2 regions of the Vibrio ponticus genome follow, and region 1 is predicted to be linked to the other one. Evidence: predicted binding sites of a transcription regulator. Region 1 holds the regulator's gene; the other holds the start of a gene.
What was found. The regulator PurR, encoded in region 1, represses purine synthesis genes. The targets are predictions, from matches to a motif close to TNANGNAAACGTTTNCNTNA.
Positions count from the first base shown of each region.

Region 2: a site for PurR is predicted at 3,976-3,995, ahead of GZN30_RS09790 (NCS2 family permease). Genes of this name have one in related genera too.

Region 1 is NZ_AP019657.1:692,166-699,593, forward strand. It holds gene glgC (glucose-1-phosphate adenylyltransferase) at 1-171, shown strand, start outside; gene glgA (glycogen synthase GlgA) at 161-1,618, shown strand; gene GZN30_RS03100 (alpha/beta fold hydrolase) at 1,793-2,590, shown strand; gene GZN30_RS03105 (putative signal transducing protein) at 2,587-2,898, opposite strand; gene GZN30_RS03110 (TVP38/TMEM64 family protein) at 2,930-3,619, opposite strand; gene GZN30_RS03115 (TfoX/Sxy family DNA transformation protein) at 3,762-4,352, opposite strand; cyclic di-GMP riboswitch class I at 4,464-4,561, opposite strand; gene purR (HTH-type transcriptional repressor PurR) at 4,762-5,766, opposite strand; gene torD (molecular chaperone TorD) at 5,970-6,623, opposite strand; gene torR (two-component system response regulator TorR) at 6,863-7,428, shown strand, end outside.
Region 2 is NZ_AP019657.1:2,201,435-2,208,862, reverse strand. It holds gene rimK (30S ribosomal protein S6--L-glutamate ligase) at 1-665, opposite strand, end outside; gene GZN30_RS09800 (ATP-dependent zinc protease family protein) at 665-1,108, opposite strand; gene GZN30_RS09795 (aminoacyl-histidine dipeptidase) at 1,521-2,990, opposite strand; gene GZN30_RS09790 (NCS2 family permease) at 4,015-5,304, shown strand; gene gpt (xanthine phosphoribosyltransferase Tet(34)) at 5,548-6,012, shown strand; gene frsA (esterase FrsA) at 6,165-7,412, shown strand.

The DNA.
Region 1 (7,428 bases):
GACGTTAAGATTGGCGATGGTTGTGTTCTACGTCGTGTCATTATCGACAAAGACGTGGATATTGCCCCAGGCACTCAAATTGGTGTCAATCTGAAAGAAGACCGTAAGCTTTACCATGTCTCTGAAGAAGGCATCGTGGTTATTCCGAAAGGAGCTCGCATTGGTTACTGATCAATTATCAATTCTCTTTGTTGCTTCAGAAGTTGAAGGTTTGATCAAAAGTGGAGGCTTGGCGGATGTCGCCAAGGCTCTGCCTCAAGCACTGCACGCGTTAAACCAAAATGTACGTATTGCATTGCCGGGTTATCGTAAAATCGAAGCATTACAAAATGCTGAATTGGTTCTGAACACTAAGCTTGATCATTGGCCGCATACACCATACCAAGTTCGTCAACTCGCGATTGGTGAAGTTACTGTGTATGCGATTGAATGTGACAAATACTTTTCTCGTGATGAAATGTATTCTGAATACAACCAAGCGTATGCCGACAATGGCGAGCGATTCGCGTTCTTTAGCGCTGCTTGTCTAGACATGCTACCTAAGCTTGAGTTCCAACCAAATATCATTCATGCCAATGACTGGCATACTGGTTTTGTCCCTTATCTGCTCAAACATCGATATGCTGAACACCCATTCTTTAGCCATACCCGTAGCGTGATTTCAATTCATAACGCGGTGTTTAAAGGGGTATTCAGCTACGAAGAACTGCCGAACTTAGCTGAGATGCAAGGACACTATGCGCCTGATGCCGCGGTGAGCCCAACGCATATTACGATGCTAAAGGCAGGGGTAATGACCGCAGATAAAATCAATGCAGTGAGCCCAACCTACGCAGAAGAGTTAAAAACGGAACTTGGTAGCCATGGTATGGCGAGAGAGTTTCGCGCACGCGAGCATGACTTAGTCGGGATACTGAATGGCTGCGATTATAGCGATTGGAATCCGGCAAAGGATAGCTTCTTACCGGTCCAATACCATGCAGAGCTTTCGAGCATGCAGGCGGGCAAATTAGCGTGTAAACAGGCGATGCAAAGCCGAGTTAACTTGCCAAACAAAGAAGTCGCGGTATTTGGCATGGTTTGTCGTTTAACCAACCAAAAAGGCGTTCACTATCTTCTTCCGATCTTAGAGCGTTTTCTAAAGCTGGATGCTCAACTCGTGATCGTGGGCACAGGCGATCCGATTCTGGCGACCCAACTGGCAGAGCTAGCTGCGCGTCATAGTGATAAGTTTGCGTTTGTTGAAGCTTACAGCAACGAATTAGCTCATCTAGTGGAGGCAGGTTCGGACTTCTTCCTTATGCCGTCGGAGTTTGAACCTTGTGGTCTTAACCAGATTTACAGCATGGCTTATGGCACGCTGCCTATCGTTCGCGCGGTCGGCGGTTTGAAAGATAGCGTAGTGGATTATGATGATGACCCAGACAACGCAACGGGTTTTGCATTCCTAAACCCTGAGCCGGTTGAGCTACTGAGTATTATGCAGCGCGCCTTGTTATTCTATTTACAGCAGCGAGAAGAGATGACAAGGGTACAACTGTACGCGATGCAGAAACAATTTTGCTGGAAGCGTGCGGCAGATGAGTATCTTGCGCTCTATCGCAGTGCACTTCATTGAGCATAACTGACAAAAAAGATGAACAGATAGTGTTAAAAAGGCATCAATTGATGCCTTTTTTTACACTTTTCTCGTCTCAACTTCATATAAAGTGATATAAGCTGAGTTAAGCCACAAGAAACCTATGTTAGGCTGCTTATCCTTTGGTAACATCAAACGTAATTTTTAACCGCAATGAGTACTGGTTTGTTATTTCATAAAACCTATTTACACCCAACAAGTTCTGAATGGGTTGTGTTTGTCCACGGTGCTGGCGGTAGCTCATCGATTTGGTTCAAGCAAATTAAAGCATACAAACAGCACTTCAACTTACTGCTGATTGACTTACGTGGTCACGGCAAGTCGAGCCAACTGCTTAAAGACCTTATTTCTAATCGCTATACCTTCAAAGAAGTGACGCTGGATATTCTCCAAGTACTCGATCATTTGAAGATTCAGTCGGCGCACTTTGTGGGTATGTCGTTAGGCACCATCATAGTACGCAATCTGGCAGAGCTCGCGACTGAGCGTGTAAAATCAATGGTGCTGGGTGGGGCGGTAACCCGTCTCAATACTCGCTCACAGTTCTTAGTCACGGTTGGCAACGCTTTCAAGCATGTTGTGCCATATATGTGGTTGTATAGCTTATTTGCTTACATCGTGATGCCGCAAAAAACTCAAAAGCAATCTCGCCACCTGTTTATCCGCGAGGCGAAAAAGCTTTGTCAGCAAGAATTTAAACGTTGGTTTAGATTAGCGTCTGATGTGAATCCCTTAATGCGCTATTTTAAGGAAAGAGAGTTACCTATCCCTACGCTGTATCTGATGGGGGATAGAGACTATATGTTTATCAAACCGGTAAAAGAGATGGTCGCGGTGCACCAGCAAAGCCAGCTATTGGAAATCGCCAATTGTGGTCATGTTTGCAATATCGAAAGACCAGACGAATTTAACCAGCACTCGATTCGCTTCATCCAGCAACAAATTGGTTAAGCCTCAACCAAGGATTCTCCGCACTGCCAACACAGGGCGAATTGACCTTCATTGATTTCTCCACATTCAGGGCATTGCCAAGATGCCTCTGTGTGTGGTTGCTCAAACTGCTCAATTAACTGTTTGGCTTCCGCGCTCTTGTCTTGATCTAATAACCAGACATGGGGCGCACTTGCCTCACCAAACGGCACTTCACCTTGTAGACCAAAGATACCTTCGCCTCTTACTTCACAAGCGATATTGTACGAGCGTAGAAGCTCACACACGATGTGAGCTTGTGGAGGGTTAGTCGCACTATAGATTTTCACCTTTATCTCCGTGTCAGGCTAATTAGGGCGGTTATGCTTGGCTCTGAGATTGAGGCTGACCTCTAAATTTGTTCATTGCCCATTTAGCAATGATTGGGAATAAGCCAAGCAGTGCAAAGGAGACCAGCACCGAAGGTGACACGATTCCTGACAAACTATCGATTTGCGCTAATTGTGTCCCTGCATTTAAGTACACTGCCGTACCCGGCAACATGCCAATTTGACTGACCAAATAAAAACGGGCGGTCGTGATTGGAGTTAGCCCCATTAATAAATTGATTAAGAAGAACGGAAAGACTGGAATTAGGCGCAACGAAAACAAATAGAATGCGCCATCTTTGGCAACGCCTTGGTTGATGGCAGTGAGTTTATCGCCAAACTTACCTTGTACCCAATCACGCAGTAGAAAACGGCTGCTGAGGAAGGCGAGGGTAGCGCCTAGAGTGCTGGCAAATGAGACCAGCAGCAAGCTCGTCCAGAAACCAAATAGAGCCGCCCCAAGGAGGGTGACGACAGCCGCTCCTGGAATTGAAAAGGCAGTAATCGCGACATAGGCGGCAAAGTATGTGATGGCGGCAACAGCGAAATTCTGATCAATGAAAGAGCCTAGGGCTGCTTGCTGGGCTTTCGCGTTTTCTAACGTTAACTGATCGCCAAACTGAGTGATCAATAGGGCAATCAGTGCAATCAATGCAATGCCAATAATCAGTTTCTTATTCATCTTTGCTCTCCTTTAACCCTTCTCTACGCCCTTGAGTTAATTTAGTTCATTTATCGGGTAATTTGTTCCTATTGTTTAATAAGAACCTCAAAGCAAAGAAAAACTTTCATAAAAAAAGCCAGCAGTTGCTGACTTTTTTACTCTACTGTAGTCGAGAGAGCAGTTCTTCTCGACGAGTCTGGGGAACCACAGACCAATGTGTGCCTTTTATCGCGCCTTCTAATGACCAGAGGAGCTCTAAACTGACGTCGCTGCTGTGAGTGTCTCGAATCGCCTTATACGCTTCTACAGAGCCTGCTTCTTCGAGTTGTTCGACATTGTCGATGCCTGCTTTTTTCAGCATACGCTCTGTTGCTAGGCGCAGGTTTGGCAAATCTTTAATACGAGTCGGCTTGGTTTCGGCTTGAACCGACTTCTCTTGCTGCGCTTGAGTGTGAGCTTCACGTCCGATCTGCAGTGTTTTTTCACTGTCGTTGTACCACTCTTCGCTAAGAGCGAAGTACTTGGTTACTACCGGGAAGCCACGTTTCTGATATACGTATGGTTCGAAGCCTTGTAATTTAAATTGTGCAGCTAGAGCACTGTCTGCGCGAATATGAAGCTTATTATGTACCACTAGTGCAAACATTGTTTCGTCTGCAAAGATCCCAAACCCACCAAACATAGATCGAGATTTAATACGACCTAGCGGCTCAAATAGCCTCATTGAGTCTTTAAGAATTGGTTTATCCATTCAGTACTTTCTCGGTGTATGTGTATGTCAATACGCCACCAAATCAGGTCCGAGAGAATAGCAGTTGTGCAGGAAATAGGAGAGTAATCCGTTAACGTGCGCATTTCTACCATCGGCAACCCCGCTACCATACATATTGTCGATGACAATGATGTTTAGGCCGGTGGCTTTGCGTCCCAGCTTTTCAGTCTGGTTTGCCCTGTGCGTGACTTAATTTGCTTTGCTAAAGATTGTTTACTTAGCAGCTAAGTATCTTATTACTATGAAATAGTTGTGAATCTAATGCAAGAATTAAGTTGAATAGAAAAGACAATAGCTGACAGTTTAACCATCAGCTATTGATATAAATGCGAGTTACTTCAAAGTACTATGCTCGGACATTTGCCAGCGTATTGCTCGGTACTCTGATTTAGTTGATTTTCGCAACGGTAGAGCGATCAACGATTTCTGGGTGCATTTCAAACACACGTTTTTCGTGCTCTTTGTCCTTAATGCGCTCAAGTAAGATTTCAAATGCGTTTTTACCCACACGACGCTTAGGTTGGTGAACCGTGGTTAGCGGTGGTGAGAAGTACTCTGCTAGTTCAATGTTGTCGTAACCAATCACTGACATATCTTCAGGGATACGAATGCCTTTTTGCTGTAGGCGGCTCATTAAGCCTAGTGCCATCGTATCGTTGAAACAGAAAATTGCCGTTGGGCGTTTGTCCATCGCAACAATCTTGTCAGCCGCTAACACAGCAGTGTCACACTCGAAGTTACCTTCTAAAATCCAGTCTTCATCAACCGTCAGGTTCGCTTCGCCCATTGCGCGCTTAAAGCCTTGAATACGCTCTTGGCAAACTGCTTTTTCAAAGTGACCACTCAAACAAGCGATATCTTTATGACCATGGTCGATAAGGAATTTGGTTGCTAGGTAGCCACCTTCTTCTGCGTTATCGATAATCTTGTCGGTTTGAGAGCTCTCTGGACCCCAGTCCATGACCACTTTAGGAATGTCTTTATGGCGATCTAGCATCTCGCTCAGTTCTTCAGTTAGGTCAGAACACATTACTAAAATGCCGTCGACACGCTTTTCTGCAAGCATGCGAATGTAGTCACGTTGCTTCTCGTAAATACCGCCGGTATTACAAAGGATCAACGTGTAACCTTGACGGTAGCAGTAGCTCTCTACGCCATCAATGACTTCAGAGAAGAAAAGGTTCGTTGATTGAGTCACCAACATACCAATCGTACGTGTGGTATTACATTTTAAGCTACGAGCCACCGCACTTGGTGCGTAGTTTAGCTCTTTTACTGCTTCCATAACGCGTTCTTGAGTCGCTTCTGCAACAAAACGCGTTTTGTTAATTACGTGTGAGACTGTCGTAGTTGATACGCCAGCGAGGCGAGCAACGTCTTTAATAGTGGCCATAAGGTATGATCCTATTTATAGCTGCCACATGGCTATTCACATTTTTGAATAAAACTGGCAGAAAGTAATAGAAATACAAAAACCGCTTTTTTACAGCGGTTTGTACTTGATTCGTATTTTTTTATCGTTTGCGGCTTCGATTTTAGACCGCATCGTCGCCAGTAGCAAACGAAAAACCCATTCATTGTTGACGAATGAGTGTTTTAGCTCTCTTCACCCACTAGGTAGTTGCAGTCCAATTCTAAGAAAGCAACCAGCAGTGACGCCACAGAAGAGTAGAAACCGAATGAATCTAAAGTTTGGCTTTTCGCGGCAAACTTAGGCACCCAGTTTAAAATGTGCTGACGAATAAACGCTTCTTGCTCTAGCAGTGCATCGTTGAGATGACGCTCTTGTTCAAGTTCGTTAGAACGAATGATCATGTTACCAAGCAAATCGAGCTCAATGGCAATGTGATCAGCAGGCTCGTTCAAATCTTGGTTAACGGCTACGCCATGCTTAGTCAGCAGGGCATCCATCTCGTTTGCTGGTTCGTCATGCAGCAAACCAGTCGTGCCAACGTACATAGACGCATAAGGCAGTGCTGATTCTTTGTCTGACTTCAAGAACAAGTCGCAAAAGTCAGCGGCAAGTTCAAGCTGACCATCTTCACGGTCAATCTGACGATTTAACGCATCAACAAGGCGGTCAACCGCAGGTTTTAGCGTTGGGTTTTCACCCAGACCGGCAAGAAAGCCTCGAATAGCAGGGCTTTGATATTGCTCAAGTTCTGCTTCTGTTAGCTCTTTAGCGAACAGACTAGAAAACCACCAGTAAATCTCTGCACGTTTTTCATTAAACGCTTTTAATTCTTGCATCTCGCAATGCTCCAAGTTTCAGTACTATTAATATTTTAGCGAACAAAAATGAATAGCGATAACACATGTTGTGATTAAATGAGTCAAAAAATGGCAAAAGATTAACAACTGCGCTAGTTTTGTCTTGAATCAATAAAAAATCATCTTTCTAGATTTTAATATAACAAATACTAGAAATGTTACGATTTATGAATAGAATACACTTGAAATTAATTCCCAATGTAAATTAAGTGGTTTAGATGAGCTATCACGTATTAGTAGTAGAAGATGATGCGGTCACTCGCAGTAAGCTAGTTGGCTACTTTCAAAATGAAGGTTACACAGTCAGCGAAGCTGAAAGCGGCGAGCAGATGCGCGACACCCTACAAAATCATTCGATCGACTTAGTTATGTTAGACATTAACCTTCCTGGTGAAGACGGTCTGATGTTAACTCGCGAACTGCGTAGTCAATCGGACATTGGAATTATCCTGGTAACAGGACGCACGGATAGCATTGATAAAATCGTTGGTCTAGAAATGGGCGCAGACGATTATGTGACAAAACCGTTCGAACTTCGTGAATTGTTAGTGCGCGTGAAAAACCTATTGTGGCGCATCTCTGCGGCACGTAACGCGGGCACTATGGTTGATCAGAAGAATGACGCAAATATTGTTCGCTTTGGCGAATGGATGTTTGACATTCAACGTCGCGCGTTAAGCCGCAACGGTGAGCCAGTAAAACTGACTAAAGCAGAATACGAGTTGTTGGTAGCGCTTTCTTCGTACCCGAACCAAGTACTAAGCCGTGAACGTATTTTGAATAT
Region 2 (7,428 bases), 1.5 Mb from region 1:
AGTGATGCGCTACCGCCACGGTGTAGGTTTGAGCGGAACTCACCCTCTGCACCTTGACGTTTCATCGCTGCAATCACTTTGTCACCAATTACGAAACAACGGATATCCGCACCGCCAGCTTCTTTGATGAATTCTTGTACCATAATGTTCGCTTTCAGACCCATGAAAGCTTCAACAACACTTTCTGCTGCTTTGCGAGTTTCCGCAAGAACAACACCGATACCTTGAGTTCCCTCAAGCAGTTTGATAACGACTGGCGCACCGCCAACCATTTCTAGTAGGTCTTTAACATCATCTGGTTTGCTTGCAAAACCAGTGATAGGCATACCGATGCCTTTACGCGATAACAATTGCATTGAGCGCAGTTTGTCACGTGAGCGAGTGATCGCTACTGATTCGTTGACTGGGTATACACCCATCATCTCAAACTGACGCAGTACTGCAGTGCCGTAAAAAGTCACCGATGCACCGATGCGAGGAATGATCGCATCATAGCCAGAAAGCTCTTCACCTTTAAAGTGAATTTCGGGCTTTTGAGAATTGATATTCATGTAACAGCGCAGAGCGTCAACCACTTTCACTTCATGGCCTCGAACTTCACACGCTTCGATCAGACGACGAGTTGAGTACAGATTCGAGTTGCGAGACAGAATACCAATTTTCATTATTTGTTTTCCTCAAACGGGACTAAAAAAGATTCCACAGGGTCTACTTGGATACGACCGTGCATAGCGGTACGACCTAGTAGCATACGAAACGCCATATTTTCGCGGTTATTTAGAGTGATTTCGATTGGCCAAGTTTGACCACCCAAGCTCATTTCAGTCTCAATTACATAGCGTTTTTCTTCATGGCCGCCAGAGTCGCGAACAACGCGAGCATCGACCACTTTTGCTTCACATACGATTTCTACTTCCGTGTTGTGCTGGATTGGATGTAACCAAAAACGCACCCATTGTGTCTCTTCCTTTGAGAAGCTCTCTACTTTAAACGCGTGTAAGCAAGATGTTCTAGCACCGGTATCAACTTTCGCGTTAATTTTATCAATACCAAGTCCTGGTAGGCTTAGCGTTTCACACCAACCTACAAGTAGTTTTTCTTTCTTCATCGCAGTCATTCAGTTATTTGTTAATACTAATAAGTGACATTATCGCCCTATGTCTGAATACCAGACATGCACAATGAGAGCTTAGTTATAATTAGCTCGATTTATCATCAAAGCCAATAACTGATATCTCGAAATGTGCGCTTGAGAGCGACTACCTATTACAGATTAGTACATGAGAGAAATAAGACACCCCAGGATGGAGTGCTCCCAGCATAACAACACGGTGTTATGGCTTGAAGAAGGCAAGATGGTTTGCCCAAAGACGCTTCAAGGAGGGGGACTGTAACAACCTGATTTCGTCGTGACTAACGAAAATGTCTATTCGTAACGACAAAAGAAATTTATCGTTATTTGATAAAAAGCCAGCTAATGCAAGCTGGCTTTTTGGATTAGTTATACTAATGGGCGGTGATTATGCCTTCGCTGGAATATTCTCTAGCAGTGCCACCATTTGTTCCCAGAATAGAGCCACGGTACTGATCTCTACTTTTTCATCTGGCGAGTGAGGGAATTTGATCGTTGGACCAAACGACAACATGTCCATATTCGGGTAAGGTTCTTTAAATAGACCGCACTCTAGACCTGCGTGAATCACCATGATATTTGGCTTATGACCGTAGATGTTTTCGTACAGATCACGGAATACTTGCATGATCTCTGAATCTGCATCTGGTTTCCAGCCGGGGTACGCACCGCTGAATACAATCTTCGCACCTGCTAGTTCAGCAATCGAAGTCAAGGTACTTTCTACTTGAGAGCGGCCAGAGTCAATTAAAGAGCGAATCAAACACAATACAGTCACTTTATCGGCATCAGTCGTAATCACACCCACATTAAGTGATGTTTCTACTACGCCTTCAATGTCATCACTCATGCGCACTACACCATTTGGTAATGCATTTAGAGTGGCAATAAAGCGTTGTTGAGTCGCAACAGTAAAGATGGCTTCCGCTTGCGCTGATTGGTTGAAGGTCACGATGTCTGTTTCCACACGACCTAACTCTGCGCGAAGAAGCTCTGTATAGAACTCAAAAAGCTCCGCCAGTTTCGCTTCGTTTTCAGCAGGCAGTGCAACCGTTACAAATGCTTCACGAGGAATGGCATTACGTAGGCTACCACCGCGGAATTCAACCAGACGTAGGTCTAGTTCTTGCGCATGACCCGCTAGGAAGCGGCCCAGTAGTTTGTTTGCGTTACCACGACCTGTGTGAATATCACAACCAGAGTGACCGCCTTTAAGACCTTTCAATACGAGCTGACGGGTAGTGTAACCCGCAGGGATTGCTTCACGTTCGACAGTCAGCGTTAACTCACTATCGATACCGCCAGCACAGCCCATGTAAACTTCGCCTTCTTGCTCTGAGTCGGTGTTAAGTAGGATGTCACCTTCTAGCCAGCCTGCTTCAAGACCGAATGCACCAGTCATGCCTGCTTCTTCATCAATGGTCAGCAGAACTTCAATTGGACCGTGTTTGATATCCGTTGAAGCAAGAACGGCTAGACATGAAGCCATACCGATGCCGTTGTCAGCGCCTAGCGTCGTGCCTTTTGCGGTAACCCACTCACCATCAATGTATGGTTGAATCGCATCAGTGGTAAAGTCGTGTTGAGTATCTTCATTTTTCTGCGGCACCATATCAATGTGCGCTTGCAGAACCACGCCTTTTTTGTTTTCCATGCCTGGCGTCGCTGGTTTTTTGATAAATACGTTACCGGTTGGATCGCGGCGTACGTCTAAACCTTGCTCTTGTGCCCAGCTTACAATGTATTGTGCTAACGCTTCTTCATGCTTAGAAGGGTGAGGAATAGAACAGATTTTATCAAAGAACTGCCAAAGTGGAGCAGGTGATAACTTGCTGATTTCAGAATGGAACTCAGACACGGATGACTCCTTATATTACTTAAGGTCAAATCTTGCTTTATAACGCTTTTGTTCCTTATTGGAATGAAACACTAAAGCTGACCTACAAAATAGAGGAAGCTAGCATATCACTCTCGTAACAAAGAGAGTAGAGGGGTGAGAGTATTTATCATTTAGCGTTTAATAAAGTGAGTTGGTGACGATTTAAGATAAGCAATCGTTTTCATCGCTATGAAATAAAACCTGCCTGAATAGTATTATTTCTGTAATTTAATTACATAAAACATTTGATATAGATCAAATTTTGATTTTTTTTGAGACTTTTATCACACCAGAGCTTGTAATTAATTTTCTTTGAGGTATATTTACTACCAACTTCACGAGTTGAAGAAAAAACGCTCAAAGGATGAGTCCGATTTATCGCCTCCAAGGAACCGAGAAATCAACGTTTTGTTTTATTTGCATTGATTTAAAGGTGATAGCATGAAAGGTTTACCAAGTGCAATGTTCTGGATAAACAGCTCTGTTTATACAAGTAACTTTGTATACCCAACAAGCTTTGGCTACTAGGTTTTAGCTTGTTTCTGAACAGTTTGTTCACCCCTATTATTGGAATTTTTTTACAGCTGCAGTTTTAGCTGAACATGATTCAACCGCCACTCATCTTGAGTGGCGTTTTTTTATCCCGCAAAAGCAACAAACCATAAGTTTGTGTCTCTTTAAATTACCATTCTGAAGCCAAATCCTCCTCGTCCATGCAGGATATAGCGGCATTTTTTATCGCTAATGACTATTTTTCGCTTGAAAGTTTAGTACATGGTACGAATTGTCACCAAATTACCGTCACTAGTTTTTTCGAGTTTAGTTATTGAAAAATATGACTAAAAAGTAATTTAATGGTCAATGTGTCTGCTAGAGGATAACTTCTTGGAAGAAAAATATTAATTAGAGTGATAATTCTATCTGGAATTTGCTATTTGATAACTTTATAATCCCAGCCAATCGATTACGCAAACGTTTACTTAAAATTTTATAGGATTCGACCATGTTCGAGAAACTGTTTAAGCTCAGTGAAAATGGCACCACTGTCAAAACGGAAATTATCGCAGGTTTAACCACCTTTTTAACCATGGCTTACATCATCTTTGTTAACCCAGCGATGCTAGCTGATGCGGGTATGGATAAAGGTGCAGTGTTTGTCGCGACCTGTTTAGCGGCTGCTATTGGCTGTTTTATTATGGGTTTAGTGGCTAACTACCCAATCGCTTTAGCACCTGGTATGGGCTTGAATGCGTTCTTTACCTACGGCGTTGTGTTAGGTATGGGTCACACCTGGCAAGTTGCCCTAGGTGCTGTGTTTGTTTCTGGTATCTTATTTATGGCTTTGAGTATCTTCAAAGTGCGTGAATGGATTATCAACTCTATCCCACTTTCTCTTCGTACCGGCATTTCTGCGGGTATCGGTCTTTTCCTGGCATTTATCGGTTTGCAAAATGCAGGTATCGTGGTTGATAACCCAGCAACATTAGTCAGCCGTGGCGATATTACCAGTCTTAAACCAGCGCTAGCAGCTCTTGGTTTCTTCCTGACTATCGGCTTAGTTTATCGCGGTGTCCGCGGTGCGGTGATGATCGCGATCCTAATTATTACGGCGATTGGTATTGTCGTTGGTGATGTGCAATGGGGCGGTCTAATGTCTGCGCCACCAAGTATTGCACCGACACTGATGCAAATGAACATCGCTGATGTATTTGAAGTGGGTATGATTTCGGTAGTGTTTGCCTTTCTATTTGTTGATCTGTTTGACACTGCTGGCACACTCGTTGGTGTAGCAACAAAAGCTAACCTGATTAAAGAAGATGGTAAGCTGCCACGTTTAAGCAAAGCACTATTGGCTGACTCTACTGCAACTTCGGTAGGTGCGGTACTTGGTACTTCAAGCACCACTTCTTTTGTTGAGTCAACGGCAGGGGTTGCCGCTGGTGGTCGTACTGGTCTAACGGCTGTTGTTGTTGGTCTATTGTTCTTATTGGCTCTGTTCTTCGCTCCACTGGCAGGCATGATTCCAGCGTACGCGACAGCAGGTGCATTGTTCTACGTAGCGATCTTAATGATGTCTGGTTTGGTCAGCGTTGATTGGCGTGACCTAACTGAAGCGGCACCGGTTGTTGTGACATGCTTGTTGATGCCACTGACTTACTCAATTGCTGAAGGTATTGCTCTTGGCTTTATTTCTTATGCCGCAATTAAGCTACTTAGCGGTAAAGGTCGTGATGTTTCAATCAGCGTGTGGGTACTATCTGCTATCTTTATCATCAAATACTTAATTGCCTAATTATCAGCAAGCATTAGCATGTCGGGGTGCTAGTGCTTTATTTTAGACAATTACAAAAGCCATAGTTGGTCACACTGCTATGGCTTTTCTTTTAATTCCCCATTGGTATTGTATGTTTGTTTGGGTAGAATAATCGTTTGCGCAGCTTGTCCCCATTCAACTGTGCGCACTCTGCTAGTTTCTGCATCGGAGCTCTCATGCGTATCAGGGGACGCAAGACTATTACATAATTAGGTTATTACAATGAGTAAAAAATTCATTATTACTTGGGACAACATGCAGAACTACTGCCGTCAACTTGCTGAAAAACAAATGCCTGCAGAACAGTGGAAGGGTATTTGGGCGGTAAGCCGTGGCGGTCTAGTACCTGGCGCGATTCTAGCTCGTGAACTTGGTATCCGTTACGTAGATACTATCTGTATCTCTAGCTATGATCACGATCATCAACGTGATATGAGCGTACTAAAAGCGCCAGAAGGTGACGGTGAAGGCTACCTAATCGTAGAAGACCTAGTAGATAGTGGTGACACAGCACGTAAACTACGTGAAATGTACCCTAAAGCGAAACTCATTGCTGTATGTGCTAAGCCATCGGGTGCAGCACTGCTTGACGATTACGTAGTAGATATTGCTCAAGATACTTGGATTGAGCAACCATGGGACACTGTTGTTCAATACGTTGAGCCAATTAATCGCAAGCAAAAATAATATTTGTAACATTGATAAAATGACCCGCAAGGGTCATTTTTTTTACCGTTGTAACGGATAAAGCTTAATGAAATCGTGCTCTGGCTATTGCCTTATTTTCAAGGAGCTAATAGCTTTAAGGGGTTACAGACATCAAAGCTAGGTACCTACATATGTCAGAGACAGATAATAAGAATCTCTCAGAAACCCTGTTTGTCAAACATAAGCAGGCTAAGGAGACTTCCGAACTTACCCGCTATATGCCAACCAATCGCGTTCTACTTGATGAGATGCGTGAGAAAGACAACAGCAGCTGGTATCGCAACCTTCACCGTTTGCAGTGGACTTGGCAAGGGATTGACCCAATTGAGATGGAAGAAGTGCTTGCGCGTATTGCGGGCTCTAACCATTCTCGCACTCATGATCAGTGGCTTGATACCGTGATGGGCTATCACAGTGGCAACTGGACTTATGAGTGGACTAAATTGGGTATGCTGCATCAAAAGCGTGCGCATGACTTACAAGGCGAAGCGGTGGCGGATGAGCTGTTTAACGCGTCATTGTGCTTTAGCATTGCTGGCTACCCACACCTGAAAAATGACAATTTAGCGCTGCAAGCCCAGGTGCTTGCTAATAAAGCTTATCAAGAAGCAACTGAGAAAACTCGTTTTGTAGTTAAGCGCCTCGAAGTACCGTTTAAGAATAAAAAAGTCATCGCTCACTTGCATTTAACCAGCACAGAAAAACCTCAGCCTGTGGTGATGGTTAGTGCCGGGCTCGATTCATTGCAAAGTGATATGTGGCGTTTATTCCGCGATTATCTCGCGCCGAAAGGCATTGCAATGTTAACCGTCGATATGCCATCGATTGGTCATTCTAGCCATTGGCCGTTGACCGAAGATACCTCATGTATCCATCAGGCGGTATTGGACCATTTGCCTTCCGTTCCATGGGTTGACCACTACCGTGTCGGTTTAATTGGTTTTCGTTTTGGTGGTAACGCTTTAGTGCGTTTGTCATTTATGGAGCAAACCAAGATTAAAGCGTGCGTCGCACTTGGTGCGCCGATTCACGACATTCTCTCTTCGCCTGAAAAGCTCAAGAAGATGTCGAAGATGTATTTAGATCTTTTAGCGACTCGTATCGGTAAAGATGTGGTTGAAATTGGTAGTTTGTCTGCGCAAATGCGTGCTTGGTCTTTGAAAGCACAAGGTATCTTGGGCAGTCGTAAGACACGAGTGCCTATTCTTGCCTTGAGCCTCGAAGGCGACCCGGTTTCTCCGTTGAGCGATAATCAACTGGTGGCACTTTTTAGTGATTACGGTAGAGCGAAGAAAATCAGTTCCAAAACAATTACACAAGGATATGAGCAAGCGCTCGATTTGGCGATTAAATGGCTAGAAGATGAGTTAATGAGATGACTTCTCTACTAATTTA